DNA from 2 places in the Embleya australiensis genome. Region 1 is predicted to be linked to the other one. Evidence: riboswitches for the same ligand, from Rfam matches in the RefSeq annotation. Region 1 holds a riboswitch; the other holds the start of a gene.
What was found. A riboswitch is a leader RNA that binds a small molecule or an ion and turns the genes downstream of it on or off. The one in region 1 is predicted to bind S-adenosylmethionine.
Positions count from the first base shown of each region.

Region 2: another riboswitch for S-adenosylmethionine. It lies ahead of thrC (threonine synthase); the one in region 1 lies ahead of ACMXN5_RS09065 (aminotransferase class V-fold PLP-dependent enzyme).

Region 1 covers NZ_CP182422.1:2,174,555-2,184,149, reverse strand. Annotated here, with positions in the region: gene qcrA (cytochrome bc1 complex Rieske iron-sulfur subunit) at 1-718, opposite strand, end outside; gene qcrC (cytochrome bc1 complex diheme cytochrome c subunit) at 715-1,515, opposite strand; gene ctaE (aa3-type cytochrome oxidase subunit III) at 1,562-2,191, opposite strand; gene ACMXN5_RS09085 (cytochrome c oxidase assembly protein) at 2,267-3,397, shown strand; gene ACMXN5_RS09080 (hypothetical protein) at 3,407-3,817, shown strand; gene ACMXN5_RS09075 (response regulator transcription factor) at 3,945-4,358, shown strand; gene trpD (anthranilate phosphoribosyltransferase) at 4,444-5,526, shown strand; SAM riboswitch class IV at 5,680-5,796, shown strand; gene ACMXN5_RS09065 (aminotransferase class V-fold PLP-dependent enzyme) at 6,031-7,413, shown strand; gene ACMXN5_RS09060 (Lrp/AsnC ligand binding domain-containing protein) at 7,735-8,013, opposite strand; gene ACMXN5_RS09055 (exonuclease domain-containing protein) at 8,120-8,758, opposite strand; gene ACMXN5_RS09050 (hypothetical protein) at 9,015-9,251, shown strand.
Region 2 covers NZ_CP182422.1:3,239,005-3,248,599, forward strand. Annotated here, with positions in the region: gene ACMXN5_RS13700 (alpha,alpha-trehalose-phosphate synthase (UDP-forming)) at 1-1,034, opposite strand, end outside; gene ACMXN5_RS13705 (glucosyl-3-phosphoglycerate synthase) at 1,230-2,207, opposite strand; SAM riboswitch class I at 2,400-2,553, shown strand; gene thrC (threonine synthase) at 2,570-3,844, shown strand; gene ACMXN5_RS13715 (MoaD/ThiS family protein) at 3,841-4,119, shown strand; gene ACMXN5_RS13720 (cold-shock protein) at 4,541-4,744, shown strand; gene groL (chaperonin GroEL) at 6,568-8,196, shown strand; gene ACMXN5_RS13730 (Uma2 family endonuclease) at 8,375-8,686, shown strand; gene ACMXN5_RS13735 (hypothetical protein) at 8,966-9,595, shown strand, end outside.

The DNA of each region.
Region 1 (9,595 bases):
GACCGGCCGGGCCGTACTTCTCGACCAGACCCTCGGGAAGCGCCATGGTGAGCGAGCCCTTGACGATGTCGTCCGGCTTGATCGGCAGGCCGGTCGCCTCGTTGATCAGCTCCTTGCCCGGCTTCCACTCGGTGTGCCGGAGCTTGGTGCCCGGCAGCGGGCCGAGGTCGCGCAGCAGCACCACGCCGGACAGCGGCACCAGGGCCATCGCGCCGATCATCGTGCGCCGGATCAGCGGCCGACGGCCGATCACCGAGTCGGAGGCACCCTGGGTGAACTCGCGGATCGCGTACTCGCGCGTCTCCGGGTCCGAGGTGAACTCGTGGCGCTCCTGGACGATCTCCTCGTCCGTCATCAGCGTGCGCGCCCAGTGGATCGCGCCGGCGCCGATGCAGAACAGCGCGATGCCGAGGGTGCCGCCGAGGGCGGCGTTCTGGGCGCCGATCTTCCCGAAGAAGAAGATGTCGATGATGCGGTCTTTGTCGATGCCGACGTACGACCAGATGAAGCCGATCGTGGCCAGCATCGAGATCACGAAGAGGAACGCGACCTGACGCTCGGCGCGATTGGCCGCCTTCTCGTCGATGTCGGTACGGCGCGGCTCGTGGGCCGGCAGGCCGGGGTCGGCGAACGGGTCGCTTTCCGCCGGAACATGTGCCGAGGCGGGAACCTCGGGCAGGTGCTCTTCGGGCACTTCGGATTTGTCCTGGCTACTCATTTGGTCCTGGCCTTGGGGGTCCGGGCGGCAATCCAGATCGCACAGCCGATCAGCAGGCCGAGCGCGATGATCCAGCCGAAGAGGCCCTCGGAGACCGGGCCGAGGCGGCCGAGACCGAGACCGCCGGGGTTCGGCTCCTTGTGCGTCGTCTCACGCACGTAGGTGACGATGTCCTTCTTCTGCTGCTCGGGCATCGTGCTGTCCGGGAACGAAGGCATGTTCTGCGGGCCGGTGAGCATGGCCTCGTAGATGTGCTTCGGGTCCACGTTCTTCAGCGGCGGTGCGAACTTGCCCTGGGTCAGGGCGCCGCCCTCGCCGGAGAAGTTGTGGCACTGCGAGCAGTTCGTGCGGAACAGCTCGGCGCCGTTGACGATGTTGCCGTCGGGCGCGTACATGTTCGCCGTCGGGATCTTGGGCCCGACGCCGAGGGAGGCCACGTACGCGGAGAGCTGTTCGATCTGCGCCGGGGTGTAGACCTCGGGCTTGCGCGGTGCCTGGGCACCGGGCTGCTGGAGGGGCATCCGGCCGGTCGACACCTGGAAGTCGACGGCGGCCGCGCCGACGCCGACCAGAGGGGGACCGTCCGAGGAGCCCTGGGCGTCGAGCCCGTGGCAGGTCGAACATCCGCTCAGGTAGAGCTTCTTGCCCGCTTCGACCGCGATGGAGGCAGAGTCGTCGGCCTCCGCCTTCTTGGCGGGCGCGAACGCGGCGTACAGCCCCCCCGTGGCCGCGAGCGCAAAAATGAGTACGACGATCGCCGCCAAGGGGTGGCGTCGCCGCGCGGAGAGCTTTTTCACGGATAACCCCGGTCCAATGTCGTCTGCGTAGTGAGTGTCGGGACGTCTACCTGATGACGTAGATCGTGAAGAACAGACCGATCCAGACCACGTCGACGAAGTGCCAGTAGTACGAGACGACGATTGCGGCCGTGGCCTGCTCGTGCGTGAACCGTCGGGCCGCGTAGGTGCGTCCGAGGACCAACAGGAAGGCGATCAGACCGCCCGTCACGTGCATGCCGTGGAAGCCGGTGGTCAGGTAGAAGACCGAACCGTAAGCCGACGACGAAAGAGTCGTGCCCTCCTTGACCAGCTCCGTGTACTCCATCACCTGACCGCCGACGAAGACGGCGCCCATGATGAAGGTGATGATGAACCACATGCGGAGCTTCTTGACGTCACCGCGTTCGGCCGCGAAGACGCCGAGCTGACAGGTGAGCGAGGACAACACGAGGATCGTCGTGTTGCCCGTCGAGAACGGGATGTTCAGCTCACTGGCATGCTCGCGCCAGGCGTCCGAGCCGGTGACCGACCGGATCGTGAAATACATCGCGAACAAGGCCGCGAAGAACATCAGCTCCGACGCCAACCAGACGATCGTGCCGATGCTGACCAAGTTGGGACGGTTGAGTGTCCCGTGTGTCCCGTGTGAGGGGGGCCCGGTTTCTAGTGAAGTTGCTGTCGCCACGGCGGCCATTATTGCGGTCGCCGGATCTGCCCACACTTCGGGGGGTAACCCTCGTTGAACGTGTCGGGGTTAGGCTCTGGTTCCGTGAGTGGCTCTGCAGGCGATGCCGGGATGTTCCTGGCACACGCGACCCCCGGGAACGTCCCGCCCGAACTGACCCCCATTCGGCTCCTGACCGGGTGGGTGTTCGAGCCGATCCCGATCCTGGTCGCGATGTTGTTCGGCGGGCTCTATCTGTACGGGGTGCACAAGCTCAGGGCCCGTGGGGACGCGTGGTCGCGGTGGCGCACCTTCTCGTTCCTGGGGTTGGGCCTCGGCACGTTCCTGATCGCGACCGAGTCGGCGCTGGCTGCCTACGACACCGTGTTGTTGAGCGTGCACATGGTGCAGCACATGGTGCTGGCGATGATCACGCCGATCTTCCTGGCGCTGGGCGCGCCGATCACCCTCGCGCTGCGCACCCTGCCGACCAAGTGGCGTAATCGGCTCAATGCCCTCCTGCACAGCAGATTCTCGAAGGTGGTCACCTTCCCGGCCTTCGCCGGCTTCGTCTTCGTGCTCAATCCGTTCGCGCTGTACTTCACGCCCTGGTACGAGCTGACGCTGCGGAACACCTTCATGCACGACATGAATCACGTGCACTTCGTGATCATCGGCTGCATGTGGTTTTGGCCACTGCTCGGGCTCGACCCGATGCCGCGCGCGAGCCATCCGATGCGGTTGCTCGCGGTCTTCGCGACGCTGCCGTTCCACGCCTGGTTGGGCATCGCGATCATGAGCTCGTCCACCGTGCTGGCCGGTGACTGGTACAACGACCTCGGTCGCGACTGGGGCGCGAGTCCGCTGTCCGACCAGGGCACCGCCGGCGGGATCCTGTGGGGCAGCGGCGACATCATCGGACTGCTCGTCTTCCTCGTGTTGTTCGTGCAGTGGGCCAAGGCGTCCGAGCGCGAGGCGGTGCGCGAGGACCGGCGGCTCGATCGACTCGAACTGATCGAGGCCGGGCGCAAGGCTCGCGAGGAGCGGTTGGCGCGCGAGGCGGCGGCGGGCGGCGACGGCGCCGGGAGCGCCGAGGGCGTCGGGGCCGTCGGGGGCGCCGGAAAATCCGTCGCGAAGAGCACTCTTGCGGGTGACTCTGCCCGAACGGAGGACGGCGATTCGGCCGTCCGGGTGGCCCCCGGGGCCGAGCCGAGGTCGGCGGGCGCGGCCGAGTAGCGTCGCGGCATGATCCTCGAACGGTTCCTCCGCCGGCGGCGTGCCGAGCCGGCGCCCGCGCTCGTCGACGACGGCACGCTGGTCGTGGTCGGCTCCTGCTTCGATCCGGCGCGTGCCGACTCGGCGGTGGTCGCGGAGATGCGGGCGGCCGGAGTGGCGGTGGAGACCGGTCCGTTCGTGATGCGGCACCTGGTGACCCTGCCGGACCACGACGCGGTCGCGGAGGCGACCCGGATCCTGGCGGCGGACGGGTGGGCGGTCACGGTCGTGGCGGCCGACGAGCGGCCGCTGCGGGTGCGGATCGCGCGGCAGCAGGTGCTCACCGGCCTCGAACCGGCCCGCGAGCGCACCCGGATGGCGGGGCTGGCGCAGCGGTTGGGCGGGGACGCCGAGGGCTACGAGGTGCTGGCGCGCGGGTGAGTCGGGCGGACCCGGGTGGTCGGACCGGGATCGGGGCGTGACGAGCCCCACATTTGGGCGGGGAAAAGCGCTAACATCCGGGGCGGATCCAAGTTGTCGTCCCGTACCCGGACCCAGGCAGGTGGACATGACGCGCGGCGAGACCATGACCGTCCTTGTGTACAGCGACGACCGCAACACCCGTCGGAAGGTCACCCTCGCGCTCGGGCGCAGGCCCGCCGTCGACGTGCCGTTCGTCGAATACCTGGAGTGCGCCACCGAGCCCGCCGTGATCGAGGCGATGGACAAGGGCGGCGTGGACCTCGTGATCCTGGACGGGGAGACCGCCCCCGCCGGCGGCATGGGTGTGTGCCGGCAGCTCAAGGACGAGATCTACAACTGCCCGCCCGTCCTCACCCTGGTCGGTCGCCCGCAGGACGCGTGGCTGGCCACCTGGTGCCGGGCCGACGCGGTGGTCGCGCATCCGCTGGACCCGCGCACGCTCGCCTCGGCGGCGGCCGACCTGATCCGCGGGCGCATCGCGGGACGTCAGCCGGCCTGACCGCATCGCGGATAACCGTCGGGTGTCGGTGGCCCCGGTCGGTACGCTGGCGCCGACTCATCCGATGACACTGCGGGAGCGGACCATGGGCGCCTCGGCCTCTACGTACCAGAGCGGCGGCAACCCGGCGGCCCGTTCCTGGCGCGACATCCTGGCCTCGCTCATGCGGGGTGACGACCTGCCGGCGGATGCCACGGCGTGGGCGATGGACCACATCATGACCGGCGAGGCCACGCCGGTGCAGGTGGCCGGGTTCGTGATCGCGCTGCGGGCCAAGGGCGAGACCGTGGACGAGGTCTCGGGTCTGGTGCGGGCGATGTACGAGCACGCTTCGACCATCGAGGTGCCCGGCCGCACGGTGGACATCGTCGGCACGGGCGGCGACCTCGCCCGCACGGTGAACATCTCGACCATGTCCGCGATCGTGGTCGCGGGCGCGGGGGAGACCGTGGTCAAGCACGGCAACCGGGCGGCGTCGTCCGCCAGCGGCGCGGCCGACGTGCTCGAAGCGCTCGGCGTGGTGTTGGATCTGACGCCGGAGCAGGTGGCCCGGACGGCCGGGGAGGCGGGCATCACCCTGTGCTTCGCGCAACGTTTCCACCCGTCGCTGCGGCACGCCGCGCAGGCGCGGCGCGAGCTGGGGGTGCCGACCACGTTCAACTTCCTGGGCCCGCTGACCAATCCGGCGCGGGTCCGGCACCACGCGATCGGGGTCGCGGATCTGCGGATGGCGCCGATCGTGGCCGGTGTGCTGGCCGATCGTGGGGCCACCGCGCTGGTCTTCCGCGGTGACGACGGGTTGGACGAGTTGACCGTGACCACCACGTCCCAGGTGTGGATCGTGCGGGACGGCGACGTGCGCGAGGACCGGGTGGATCCGCGTGACCTGGGCATCGCGTTGAACGGGATCGAGACGCTGCGCGGCGGCGACGCGATGTTCAACGCGGGGGTGGCCCGGAAGCTGCTCGCGGGGGAGAAGGGCGCGGTGCGCGACGCGGTGTTGTTGAACTCGGCGGCGGCGCTGGCCGCGCTCGGTCCGGGAGACGGATCATTGACGCAGCAGTTGGCGGCCGGGATCGAGCGGGCGGCGGAGGCGATCGACTCGGGGGCGGCGCAGGCGGCGCTCGATCGATGGGTGGGCGTGACGCGGTCGTTCGCGCGGGGGTAGTCGAAGGCGGATGTGTACGCCGGGTGGGCCGAGGGCGGCCTGCCCGGCGTCGTCGCGTTCGGGCTCCGTCGGGGCGTGGGGGCGGCGTCCAGTATGTGGAACCGGTGGGGTGGTCGTTGCGCGCGGCGATTCCTGCGGTAATAATTCTGCGCAGGTCACGAGTGACAGTGGAAAGCCCCGGCTTGCTGTCCGGCAACCCTCGCTCCGCGGTGGGGTGCCCCGGGTGATGACACGGTCGGGCGTCGTCAGGCGTCCCGGCAAGCGCGGACCCCTGGTGTGGTGGCAGGCAATTGCCCCATGCGAACCGGGTCCTGTACCTGGGGAGCATGTGATGGCGTGAAATCTCTTTCTCGAAACGGGCTGATCGGCCCATTCCGTACGCGCTGAGTCCTCGCGCGTCGCTTTTCCGAGACCACATTTCATCCGGGGATCACTCTGCGCTGTTCTGATGTCGACTTCTCGACATTGTGTGGGGTTGGTTGCCGTCTGCCGAGGAGATTTGCCATGACCGCCGGTACCGCTTCCGTTGCCTTTGACTCCGACGTCGCCATTGCCGCCCCGTTGCCCGTGGTCGGGCGGGATGTGCTCGTTCCGCTGGTCACCGGGGGTGAGGTGGAGTACGCGGCGCTCGACTACGGGGCCAGCGCGCCGTGTCTGCAGCGGGTGTGGGACGACGTGGCCGGCTATCTGCCGTACTACGGCAGCGTGCATCGCGGCGCCGGCTACCTGTCGCAGTTGTCCACCGATCTGTACGAGCAGAGCCGGGCCACGGTCGCGGAGTTCCTCGGGCTGCGGGACGACGACACGCTGCTGTTCACCCGGGGCACCACCGACTCGCTGAACCTGCTCGCCTCGGTACTGCCGCGTGGCACCCGGGTGTTCGTGTTCGAGACCGAGCACCACGCGGCGCTGCTGCCGTGGCGTCGGCATGCCGGGGTGACCCAGTTGGCGGCGCCGTCCTCGCCGGCGCAGGCGGTCGCGGCGCTGGAGGCCGCGCTCGAAGGCTCCGGCGACGGGCCTCGGTTGGTGTGCGTGACCGGTGCGTCGAACGTGACCGGCGAGCTGTTCCCGGTGGCGGAACTGGCCGAGGTGGCGCACCGGTTCGGGGCGCGGATCGTGCTGGACGCGGCGCAACTGGCGCCGCACCACCCGGTGTCGGTCGCGGACCTGGACGTGGACTGGGTCGCGCTCTCGGCGCACAAGCTGTACGCGCCGTTCGGCTCGGGGGTGTTGGCGGGGCGTGGGGACTGGCTGGACGCGGCGGAGCCGTACCTGGCGGGTGGCGGGGCGAGCAAGGCGGTCTCGCGCGACCACGTCGAGTGGCAGAGCGGCGCGGCCCGGCACGAGGCGGGGTCGCCTAACGTGATCGGCGCCTACGCGTTGGCTTCCGCGTGCCGGGCGATCACCGAGGCGGGGCCGGCGGCGTTGGTCGCGCGCGAGGAGGCGTTGTTGGCGCGGTTGCGGGCGCGGTTGGCGGAGATTCCCCAGGTGCGGACGCTGGAGCTGTTCGGGCCCGAGTCGGCGCGGGTGGGCGTGCTCTCGTTCGTGGTCGAGGGGTGGAACAGCTCGCGGTTCGCGGCGGTGTTGTCGGCGGAGTACGGGATCGGGGTGCGGGACGGGCTGTTCTGCGCGCACCCGCTGGTGCGGCACCTGTTGGGCGGGCGGGCCGATCAGCCGACGGAGTGTGGGTCGCCGGACGCGCCGGAGGGGCAGCAGAACCTCAACGCGATCCGGGTCAGCTTCGGTGTGGGGACGCCCGTCGAGCACCTGGACCGCTTTGCGGCGGCGGTTCGGGAAGTGGTGGAGCGGGGGGCGCGGTGGAGCTACACGGTGGATGGGGGCCGGTGCGTTCCTGAGGCGGATCCGCGCGTGTTGCCTGCGGCGTGACGGGGGGTGGGCCGGCCGGGTCGCGTGCCTGGGCCTTGGACGGGGCGGGTCGTCCTCAAGCGCCGGACGGGCTGATTGGTGCCGGGTCGCGTCCTGGGCCGGCCTCCGGCCCGGTTGTCCTCAAACGCCGGACGGGCTGATTGGTGCCGGGTCGCGTGCCTGGGCCTTGGACGGGGCGGGTCGTCCTCAAACGCCGGACGGGCTGATTGGTGCCGGGTCGCGTCCTGGGCCGGCCTCCGGCCCGGTTGTCCTCAGAAGGGGCCGGTCGCCTCCGGAGTCGGGTTGCGGTTGGGGTGTTCTCGCGTGTCGGGCGCGCTTTGGTTATTCGAGGCCGATGGCGAAGGCTGCTTCGAGGTCGTGTTGGGAGTAGGTGCGGAAGGCGATGTGGGTGGTCGTGGCCTCTACTCCCGGGACCTTGTTGAGGCGGCCGGGGATGACGTCGGCCAGGTCGTCGTGGGCGCGGACGCGCACCATGGCGATCAGGTCGAATTCACCGGTCACCGAGTAGACCTCGCTCACGCCCTCGATCGCGGCGATCGCCTCCGCGATTTCCGGGGTCTGGTCCACACGCGTCTTGACCTGCACGATCGCGGTGATCACGGGGTAGTCCTCCGGCTGTCGACGACAAGGTGCCCGAGCTTAGTCGGCGCGCCCGTCGGTGCGGGGGCGCCGGCGCAACCATGTGTACTCGAATCCGGGTCACGGGTCACCCGATCGGAGTGGTTTGGCGCTCGCGGACGCCCGGTGCCGGGGGGCGGCCCAGGGCCAGGAGGTCGGCCAGTTCGTGGCGCCCGCTCGCGTGCATCCGGTCGATGAACGCGCGTAGCACGTGTGCCGTCGCGCGTGCGTCGGCCAACGCTCGGTGGGTCGGGTCGGTGGGCGCCTCGAAGTAGCGCGCGAGGGTGCCCAATCGCAGGTTCGGCAGTGTCCCGGCGGGCAGCAGCGCGCGGGCCAGGGCAAGGGTGTCCACGACCCGGAAGTCGGGCCAGGCGTGGTCGCACGCGATGCTCGCGGTACGCAGAAAGCCCACGTCGAAGGGGGCGTTGTGGGCGACCAGGATGGCGTCCTCGGCGAAGTGGGTGAACGCCGGCAGCACCAGCCGCAGCGGGGGCGCGTCGGCCACCAGGTCGTCGGATATCCCGGTCAGGTCGGTGATGAACTCCGGGATCGGCATCCCGGGCGCGACCAGGGTCGCGAACTCGCCCAGGCGGTCCGCCCCGCGCACCCGGACGGCGGCGATCTCGGTGATTCGGGCCTCCTGCGGATCCAGGCCCGTGGTCTCCAGATCGACGACCGTGAACACCTGTCGCTCCACCTCGTCACGAATCGCTCGGGATCCGGGCATGGTTCGCAACTCGTGGCCCGGGGCGATACTGTCCGGCGGGCGGGAACGCCGCGGCGGGTCGGCCGCCGGCAAGCCCTGACCCGCCGAACCTCGTGACCGGCAATCCCGGTGCGCGGTGCTGCTCATGTACCGGACGGTACGTTTCCGGCCCGACACGGCCGCGCCCAGGTACCTCTCGCAGCCCGGCATCATGGGGTGTACGCGGCCGACGGTGAACGGGTAAGGCTTCGCGGACCGAACCAGGAAAGGAACACGCATGTCGATCCAGGCCCCCACCGAGGACACCCGGTGGCGTTGCACGCTGTGCGGCAACCTGACCCGGTTCGACGTGACGCGGACCACCAAGGCCGTGGAGTTCACCCACCTCGACCTGGCGGGCGCCCCCCGGGTCGAGGAGCGCGAGATCGTCTCGGACGAGATCGAGTCGGTGCGCTGCCGCTGGTGCAACGCGACCGATTCGGTCGAACTGGTGGCGCGCCCCGACGCGACCTGATCGCCGCGACCGTCCGGGGACAATGGGACTGTGCATCGTTTCGGCATCGGGGCGGCCCGGCGCGACCGTCGACGGTGCGGAACACGCCATGATCAAGGCGTCGGCGTCCCGGTAACGGTGACGCGGGGAGGGGCCTCGAGGGAACGGGAAGGACCGGAGGAGCAGTGAGCGGACCGGATACCCGCGCGGACGAGGTCACGCCTGCGCACGCCGCCGACGCCGCCGAGGCGGTGCCGGCCGCCGAGCCCGACCTCGACGCGCAGTCCGGGACCGCGGCGGCGACGGATGCCGCGACCGATGCGGAGCCCGTCGAACCGGGGCGGCAGGCCGGGGCCAATGGGCTC
Region 2 (9,595 bases), 1.1 Mb from region 1:
CGGTACTCCGGCAGGTCGTGCCGCGACGGATAGGCGAACGCCACGTGCACCACCCGGCCGAGCCATTCCGGTCGGGTGCGCAGCAGTTCGCGGTAGGCCAGCAGGCCCCGGACGATGTTCTTGGACAACTCCGTACGGTCCACCCGGACGATCACCCGACGGTCGCCGACCGCCTCGCGCAGCCCGGCGAGGCGGGTGTCCACGTCGGCCCGGGACGCGCGCTCGCGCAGGAACTCGGCGTCGGCGCCCAGCGCGTGTACGCCGATCTCGGTCACGTGGCCCGCGTGCGTGACGGTCATCGCGTCCCGGTCCACGTCGGCGCCCAGCACGTCGGCGCAGCAGTCCAGGAACGCGAGCGCCCAGCGCCGGGAATGGAATCCGGCGTGGTCCGCGCCGAGCACCCCTTCGAGCACGTAGCGGGCGATGTCGTCGGGCAGCAGCCGGAAGTAGTCCGGCGGTGCCCAGGGGGTGTGCGCGAAGTGGCCGATCCGCAGGTCGGGACGCAGTCGGCGGAGCAGCACCGGCACCAGGGTCAGGTGGTAGTCCTGTACGACCACCTTCGCGCCCTCGGCCGCCTCCTCCGCCAGGGCCTCGGCGAACGCCTGGTTGTACGCCTCGTAGGAGTCCCACTCCTTGCGGAAGCGCGCGTCGAAGACCGGCTTGGAGGGGGTGTCGTAGAGCAGGTGGTGGACGAACCACAGGGTCGAGTTCGCTATGGCGTTGTACGCCCGTGCGAACGTGCCGGGGTCGATGTCGAGCATCCGTACGGCCAGCCCGCCGGTGTCGTGACCGGCGAGATCCAGCCGGCCCGAGGGCGCGGCGCGGGTCGCGGTGCGGTCGGGCTCGCCGAGCGCGGAGCAGACCCACACGGCGCCGGTGCCCTGCCCGGCGGTGGACAGGCCGGACACCAGTCCGCCGCCGCCGCGCCGCACCGTGAGTGTGCCGTCGTCCTCCAGGGAGAAGGACACGGGACCGCGGTTGGAGGCGACCAGCACCCCGGCGGGAGAGGGGGTGGCGGGAGGAGGAGCACTCATGCCCCGACCCTAGCCACGCATCCCGGTGCGCAAACCCGGGCCGGCCGTGCCCTCGGTTCGAACGGTGTGGCGAGTATCACGCCCACCGGTCACTACCACACGTAGTCGGGCTGTGCCTCTCGGGTATCGGTGAGTCTTCGGCCACCGCGGCGGAAACCCGGGCCGAACGCCGGACAAACACCCCCGGACCAGGGGTCAGCGCCCGACCAGGCGGGTTCGTGTCCGGTACTCGGGCACCGTGGCCATCGGCGGGCGTTCCCGGGCGGCGATGTCGTGGGTGCGTACGCGAAAGCCCGCCTCGTCCCGTTCGAACTGGGTCAGCACGGTGTTCGGCTCGGCCGGGTGCGCGCCGGCGGGGCCGCGGCGCAGTCGGCGCTCGACGGCCTGGAGTATCTCCGCCGCCATCCGCCCCAGGCCCGCCTCGTCCTGGTGGTTGTGCCGCCGCACACCGACGTCCACCTGGGCCATCGCGTCCAAGCCGACCAGGCGCAGGGTGTCCACGAGCATCGCGGTCTCGATGCCGTAGCCACACGGGAAGGGCAGTTGTTCGAGCAGCGTGCGGCGGGCCGCGTATTCGCCGCCGAGCGGCTGCACGAAGCCGGCCAGTTCGGGCCAGTGCAGGTTGAGCAGGGGGCGGGCGACCAGTTCGGTCACCCGGCCGCCGCCGGCGGGCACGATCGTGTCGCCGATCTCCAGCGGCCGGTCGTACATGGCCTTGACCAGCTGGACCGAGGGGTCGGTGAGCAGCGGGCCGAGGATCCCGGTGACGAAGTCCGCCGAGAAGTCCTTCAGGTCGGCGTCCACGAACGCCACGATGTCGCCGTCGGTGACCAGGAGCGAGCGCCACAACACCTCGCCCTTGCCGCGCACGGCCGGGAGCGCGGGCAGGATGTCGTCGCGGTGCACCACCCGCGCGCCCGCGTCGGCGGCCACCCGCGCGGTGTCGTCGGTGGAGCCGGAGTCGACCACCACCAGCTCGTCCACCAGCGGTACCCGCTCGACCAGCTCGGTCCGGATCACCTTGACGATGTCGCCGACCGTCGCCGCCTCGTTCAACGCGGGCAGGACGACGCTGACCCGGGTGTCGCGTTTGGCGTCGAGAAGCCTGTCGACGGGCCAGTCGGCGGCGGCGGAGGACCGCCGTCGGAGCCAGTCGCCCACCTCGTGCGTCACGTTCGAAGATCCCCTGTCGTCGCCGGTGTTCCGGCCTCGGTCGTTCCACCCTTTATCGTCTCGCGGGGTGGACCGGATGATCGACGCGGCACCGGTTCGGTTACAGTCGTCGTCACCGGTTACGACGATCGCACGTCGGACCGGACAAACGCGGACCGGCCACCCGGCGAAGGGTGTGTCCACCGCCATAGCAGCTCATCCAGAGGGGCAGAGGGAACGGCCCGTTGAAGCCCCGGCAACCATCCGATCGTCATTCCTCGTGACGCGCTTTCGGCGCGAGCGAGCGGCCGACGAGTCGGACAGGTGCCAAGTCCGGCCCGTGGGACCCCACGGGTAAAGATGAGGACAGAAAGGCCCTCGCCATGGCGACACCCACCGCCACCCGCACCACCAGCGCCACCCCCACCTCCTTCGGTCCGGCCGTCGCGCTGTCGTGTCGCGAGTGCGGGGAGCGCACGGAGCTCGGCCCGAAGTACGCCTGCGAGTCCTGTTTCGGCCCCCTCGAGGTCGCCTACGAGTTCGGCACCGTGACGCGGGAGCGGATCGAAGCCGGGCCGCACAACATCTGGCGCTACGCGCCGCTGCTGCCGGTGTCCGCGGACGTCTCGTCCCGGCCCAGCCTGAACCCCGGCTTCACCAAGCTCGTCCGGGCCGAGAACCTGGGCCGCGAGCTGGGCGTGCGCAACCTGCACGTCAAGGACGATTCCGGGAACCCGACGCACTCCTTCAAGGACCGCGTGGTGGCGATCGCAGTCGAGGCCGCGCGTACCTTCGGCTTCACCACGCTGTCCTGCTCGTCCACCGGCAACCTGGCCGGCGCGGTGGGTGCCGCCGCCGCCCGGGTGGGCCTGCGCAGCTGTGTGTTCATCCCGTCCGACCTGGAGGCCGGCAAGGTCGTCACAGCTGCGGTCTACGGCGGCGAGCTGGTCGCCATCGAGGGGACCTACGACGAGGTCAACCGATTCTGTTCGGAGCTGATCGGCGACCCGGCCGGCGAGAGCTGGGGCTTCGTCAACGTCAACCTGCGGCCCTACTACGGCGAGGGTTCCAAGACGCTCGCCTATGAGATCGCGGAACAACTCGGCTGGAAACTGCCGGAGCAGATCGTCATCCCCATCGCGTCGGGGTCGCAGCTGACCAAGATCGACAAGGGTTTCCGCGAGTTGATCGCGCTGGGTCTGGTAGAGGACGCGCCGTACAGGATCTTCGGCGCCCAGGCGACGGGGTGCTCCCCGGTGGCCGCCGCGTGGAAGGCCGGGCACGACGTGATCCGCCCGGTGCGGCCGGACACGATCGCCAAGTCGCTCGCGATCGGCAATCCCGCCGACGGCCCCTACGTGCTCGACGTGTGCAAGCGCACGGGCGGCGCGGTGGAGGACGTGAACGACGTCGAGGTGGTCGAGGCGATGAAGCTGCTCGCGCGTACCGAGGGCATCTTCGGCGAGACCGCGGGCGGGGTCACCGTGGGCTGCCTGCGCAAGCTGCTCGAGTCCGGCGCGCTGGACCCGGACGCCGAGACGGTCGTGCTCAACACGGGCGACGGCCTCAAGACGTTGGACGCGGTCACGCCGACGACCGGACCCACCGCGACCATTCGACCCACCCTGGACTCCTTCCGAAAGGCCGGCCTCGCATGAGCGTCTCCGTTCGCATCCCGACCATCCTGCGCACCTACACGGGTGGGGCGGCGGAGGTGTCCGCCGAGGGCACCACGCTCGCCGAGGTCCTGGACTCCCTGGAAAAGGCCCACGCCGGAATTCGCGCACGCATCCTCGACGACGAGGGCAAGCTGCGTCGCTTTGTGAATCTGTACGTGGAGGACGAGGACGTGCGCTTCGCCGACGGGCTCGCCACGGCGATCCCCGACAAGGGCACCGTTTCGATCATCCCGGCGGTCGCCGGGGGTTGCTGACGCGATAGGCCGAGCGTCCCGATCTTCCTCGATCGGGCACGAAACGGAACCGGGAAATCCGCCGCGCGAGCACCGCTCGGCGGATTTCTTCGTTCCTGCCGAAGGTTGTGCGTAACCCGGGTTTAACCGGCTCCATTTCCCGTCTTTGGCGGCGGCGCGTCGGTAAACCCGTGGTCGGGATCACATCCGATATGTGTGGAAAGTCGTTTTCCTGGTGAATTGAAATACGGCTTTTTCGGAGACTCGCGAGGAATGCGAGTTTTATTCGCTCGGGAATTCTCGTCCGATTGACCTGTTGCTCCGGGCATCCGTCCGGATACATTCAGCCGCGGTCGTAGCAGAGGGCCGGGTCCTTCTGGATACGAACCCGGAGCTGCGGCGTGCAGTATCCGTGAAAGGGCCAGTAACAGGGGAGTTAGGAATGGCTCAGGGCGCCGTCAAGTGGTTCAACGCGGAGAAGGGGTACGGCTTCATCGCGGTCGACGGTGGGGCGGACGTTTTCGTCCACTACAGCGCGATCCAGATGGACGGGTACCGGACGCTCGAGGAGGGGCAGCGAGTCGAGTTCGAGATCTCGCAGGGGCAGAAGGGGCCGCAGGCCGACATGGTCCGCGTCACCGCCTGAACCGGGAGCCATGCGCTCCTCTGCTTGAAACGGTCCACACACGGACTGCACGACACATCGCGGCACATAACGCGCCCGATCCTGTCGGATCAATGACCGGGGCCCGGCCTTCCCGCCAAGCGGGGGCCGGGCCCCGGTCGTTGCACGGGCGGCGGCGGGACGCACGGGTGCGGCGGAACGCGGGCCGGGGCCGGACGGGCGGCGCAGCGCGGCGCGGGGCGCCGGGCCGGGGCAGCGCGGCGCGGGCACAGTAGGTGCGGGTACGGGTGCGGCGGAGCGCGGGCCGGGGCCGGGGCGGGCGGCGCGGCGCGGGCGGGTGGGGCGCCGGGTCGGGGCAGCGCGGCGTGGGCGCGGCAGGTGCGGGTTCGGCGGGCGGCGGCATGCGGGAGCGCCGACCGGGGCCGGACAGGCGGCGCGAGGCGAAGCGGCCGCGGGGTATCGCCGGCGCCGGTACGGCGGTACAGGCAACCAACGCAGCCGAGCCCGCCACGCAACCCCGCGCAACCACAGGCACCCCGACCGGACCCGACGCAGGCGCAGCGGCGGGCAGACCGGCGTGCAACAGGCACCACACCCGAACTCGGCATGGCCACAGACGCCCCGGCGTGAGCCAGGGCGGGCATAACACCCGAACCCGAGGTGGGCCCAGGGGCGGCACATCCGAACCCGTCCGGGTGCGGGCAATGCCCAGGGCCCGAGCCACCCAACCGCCACGGTCGCGCACGCACCGGCGGACGTGGGGCGGGCGCGGTGCCCGAACCCGGTGCACGCACAGGCGACACACCCGGATCTGCGCGGGCGCGAGCCAACATGGCGCAGCCGCGGCACCCAAACCCGGCATGGACACACGCGGCACACCCGGCCCCGGGCGGGCGCGGGCAACGCGGCCAGGGCCGGTGCGGGCGGACCCGGCGTGGGCCGACGCGGCGCGGGCCGGCGCGGCACTCAAGCCCGGCATGGACACCGGCGGCACACCTCGACCGTGCGGGCACGGGCGGCGCCCCGAACACGGACCACGCAACCACCGCAGACCCAGCGGCCGGGACTCCCGATCCGGGCCGGCCCCCGGCCCGGCGCCGTGCACGCGGACGCGGCACCCGAAACCCGGTGTGGGCACACCCGTCCCGCACGGGTGCGGGCGGGCTCGGCGGCCGGGAACTCCGACCCGGGCCCGCCGCCGAAACCGTGCCGGACGGGCACCCGGGCGGCGGCGGGCGCGGCGTCCACAACGCGGGGGCACAGGCGCACACCCCGTCCCGCACGGGTGCGGGCGGGCTCGGCGGCCGGGATCCCCGATCCGGGCCTGCCGCCGAAACCGTGGCGGGCAGCCTGGCGTCGGCGGGCGCCCGCAACCCGGGGGGCGCAGGCGGCGCACCCCGTCCCGTGCGGGCACGGGTGGCGCGGTGGCCGGGAAGCGCCGATTCCGGCCCGCCCCGGGGCAGGCGGGGCGGGCGCCGTGCGGTGGGCGGCGGCCGAACCCGGTGGGGTGTGCGCGGCACGCGCGAAGCCGTGTCGGGGTGGCCGAGGTCGGGGTGGGTGGCATGTGGATGGGCTGCGATGCGGGGTCGGGTGGGCGTGGGGGTGGGGTGTGTGACACGCGCGGGTGTGGAGTGGGGGGCCTTGGACTCGCCCGTTGCGCTTGCACTCGGCATGGCCGAGTGCTAATCATTGGCGTTAGCACTCTGGATGTGAGAGTGACAGAAACGGACCGGGCCGGTGAGGCTCGGCACCCGTGAGGGAGGGATCCTCGCGGTGGTCGGGTCGTCCGTCGCGGGCACCTGTGCGGTCCGGCACTCACCCCCGTTCTGGGAGGACTTCACCACATGGCCAAGATCATCGCGTTCAACGAGGAAGCGCGCCGCGGCCTCGAGCGCGGGATGAACCAGCTCGCCGACGCCGTCAAGGTCACGCTGGGCCCCAAGGGCCGCAACGTCGTGCTCGAGAAGAAGTGGGGTGCGCCCACCATCACCAACGATGGTGTGAGCATCGCCAAGGAGATCGAGCTCGAGGACCCGTACGAAAAGATCGGCGCCGAGCTGGTCAAGGAGGTCGCCAAGAAGACGGACGACGTCGCCGGTGACGGTACGACGACCGCGACCGTCCTCGCCCAGGCGCTCGTCCGCGAGGGCCTGCGCAACGTGGCCGCCGGCGCGAACCCGATGGCCCTCAAGCGTGGCATCGAGAAGGCCGTCGAGGCCGTCTCCGAGCAGCTGCTCGCGCTCGCGAAGGACGTCGAGACGAAGGAGCAGATCGCCTCCACCGCCTCGATCTCCGCCGCTGACCCCCTGATCGGCGAGATGATCGCCGAGGCCATGGACAAGGTCGGCAAGGAAGGCGTCATCACCGTCGAGGAGAGCAACACCTTCGGTCTCGAGCTCGAGCTCACCGAGGGCATGCGCTTCGACAAGGGCTACATCTCGCCCTACTTCGCGACCGACATGGAGCGCATGGAGGCCGTCCTCGAAGACGCCTACGTGCTCATCGTCAACTCGAAGATCACCTCGGTGAAGGACCTCCTCCCGCTCCTCGAGAAGGTCATGCAGTCGGGCAAGCCGCTCATGATCATCTCCGAGGACGTCGAGGGCGAGGCCCTGGCCACGCTCGTCGTGAACAAGATCCGCGGCACCTTCAAGTCCGTCGCCGTCAAGGCTCCGGGCTTCGGCGACCGTCGCAAGGCCATGCTCGGCGACATCGCCATCCTCACCGGTGGCCAGGTCATCTCCGAGGAGGTCGGCCTCAAGCTCGACACCGCCGGTCTCGAACTCCTCGGCCGCGCCCGCAAGGTCGTCGTCACCAAGGACGAGACCACCATCGTCGACGGCGCCGGTGACTCGGACCAGGTCGCGGGTCGGGTCAACCAGATCCGCGCCGAGATCGAGAACTCCGACTCGGACTACGACCGCGAGAAGCTCCAGGAGCGCCTGGCGAAGCTCGCGGGCGGCGTGGCGGTCATCAAGGCCGGTGCCGCGACCGAGGTCGAGCTCAAGGAGCGCAAGCACCGCATCGAGGACGCGGTGCGCAACGCGAAGGCCGCCGTCGAGGAGGGCATCGTCGCCGGTGGTGGCGTGGCCCTGCTCCAGGCGTCCACCATCGCGTTCGACAAGCTCGACCTGGACGGCGACGAGGCCACCGGCGCGAACATCGTGCGCCTGGCCGTCGAGGCCCCGCTCAAGCAGATCGCGGTCAACGCCGGCCTCGAGGGTGGCGTGGTTGTGGAGAAGGTGCGCAACCTGACCCCGGGTCACGGCCTCAACGCCGCGACCGGCGACTACGTGGACCTCATCGCCGAGGGCATCATCGACCCGGCGAAGGTCACCCGTTCCGCGCTGCAGAACGCCGCGTCGATCGCCGCGCTGTTCCTGACCACCGAGGCCGTCATCGCCGACAAGCCGGAGAAGAACGCCGCTCCGGCCGGCGGCGGCGCCCCGGACATGGGCGGCATGGACTTCTGATCCGCTGAGGATCGGCAGTCCCGACCCACCCGGTCGGTAGCTCCACGAAAGAGGCGGTCCCCTTCGGGGGGGCCGCCTCTTTCGCGTCCCTGCGGGCCCTTCCACCACTGTTCGAAGCGTGTTCGCTCGTTCGAGTGGCACAGGCGACTTACCCTGAAATGGTCTCCGGGCGGCCGACCTGGTGGTGATGGCTCGGGAAGACGTGGCCACGCCGACACCGGCGCATCGGATTCTTCTCGTCGCCGAGATCACCTCCCCGAGCAATGCGAGCATCGACCGCGTCGACAAGCTGCGGGCGTACGCACACGGACCGATTCCGCTCTACCTGCTCGTCGATCGGTGGGACAAGGACGGCCCGGCGGCAACGCTGTACTCCGAGCCCGACGGCAAGGTCTATCAGCGGGTGCAACGTGTCGATTTCGGCGGCTCGGTCGTCATCCCCGATCCCTTCGGGATCGAGTTGGACACCTCAGGCTTCCCGCCGCGGTGATATTCGCCGGCATCGCCGGTCGCTCGCTCGTAGGCTCGTGAGGCGACTTCGGGAACTACGTGTTCCTTCTGTCTTGGCGTACAAGCGCTTTTGGGGTGCTTGGGGTTCGAATCCCTATCCGGGACCCGTGACCTGCCCGAAGTCGCGCGCCATCGCACCCGGGGAACTGCGTGTTCGTACAGTGCCGTTTCCGATGGGTTGGAAGCGGTCCCGGCTACGTACCGAGATCGACACCGGACCCGCGACCTGCCCCGGGTGCCCACGGGGGAGCCCATTTCGATGACCGAGACCGAGATCGTGCGCGCGCTCAGCGCCGACAACCCCGCCCGTGCCGAGGCCGCCGCCACCGTCGTGCGTTTCCTGGACGTCGCCGTGGCCGCGACCGGACGGGCCTCCTTCTACAACACCCGCGACGAGCACCTCGCCCTCGAAGAGGACGCGCACCGGGCGATGGCCGCGCTGGACCGGCGGCTGTACGCGGGCCTGGTGTGCTCCCCCGGGGCCACCGACCGCAGCCGGCAGCTCGGCGTGTTGCACCTGCTCGGCACACCCGCGCACGAGCACGACGGCGACGCCGTCCGCGCCGCGGTCGCCGCGCTGACCGTGCCGCGCCGGCTCAAGCTGTTCGCCATGCTGGCCGAGCGGCGGGTGAACAACGCGCGGGTGCGCCGACTGATCCTGCGCACCGTGCTCGGCTCCACCTCCCTGGAACTGTGGTCGGTGCGCTACCGGGACAAGCTGGCCGGCGCCCTGCGGCACGCGTGGGGTCTGCGGCTGAGCGGCATCCTGCGCGCGATCCTGACCAAACGACTCGCCGGAGGCGAACTCGACCCGAAGGAACACCGCATCCTCGCCCGCGAGATCGACCGCTGGGCCGCCGACCGGGCCGATCCCGCCGCGGTGCGCGAG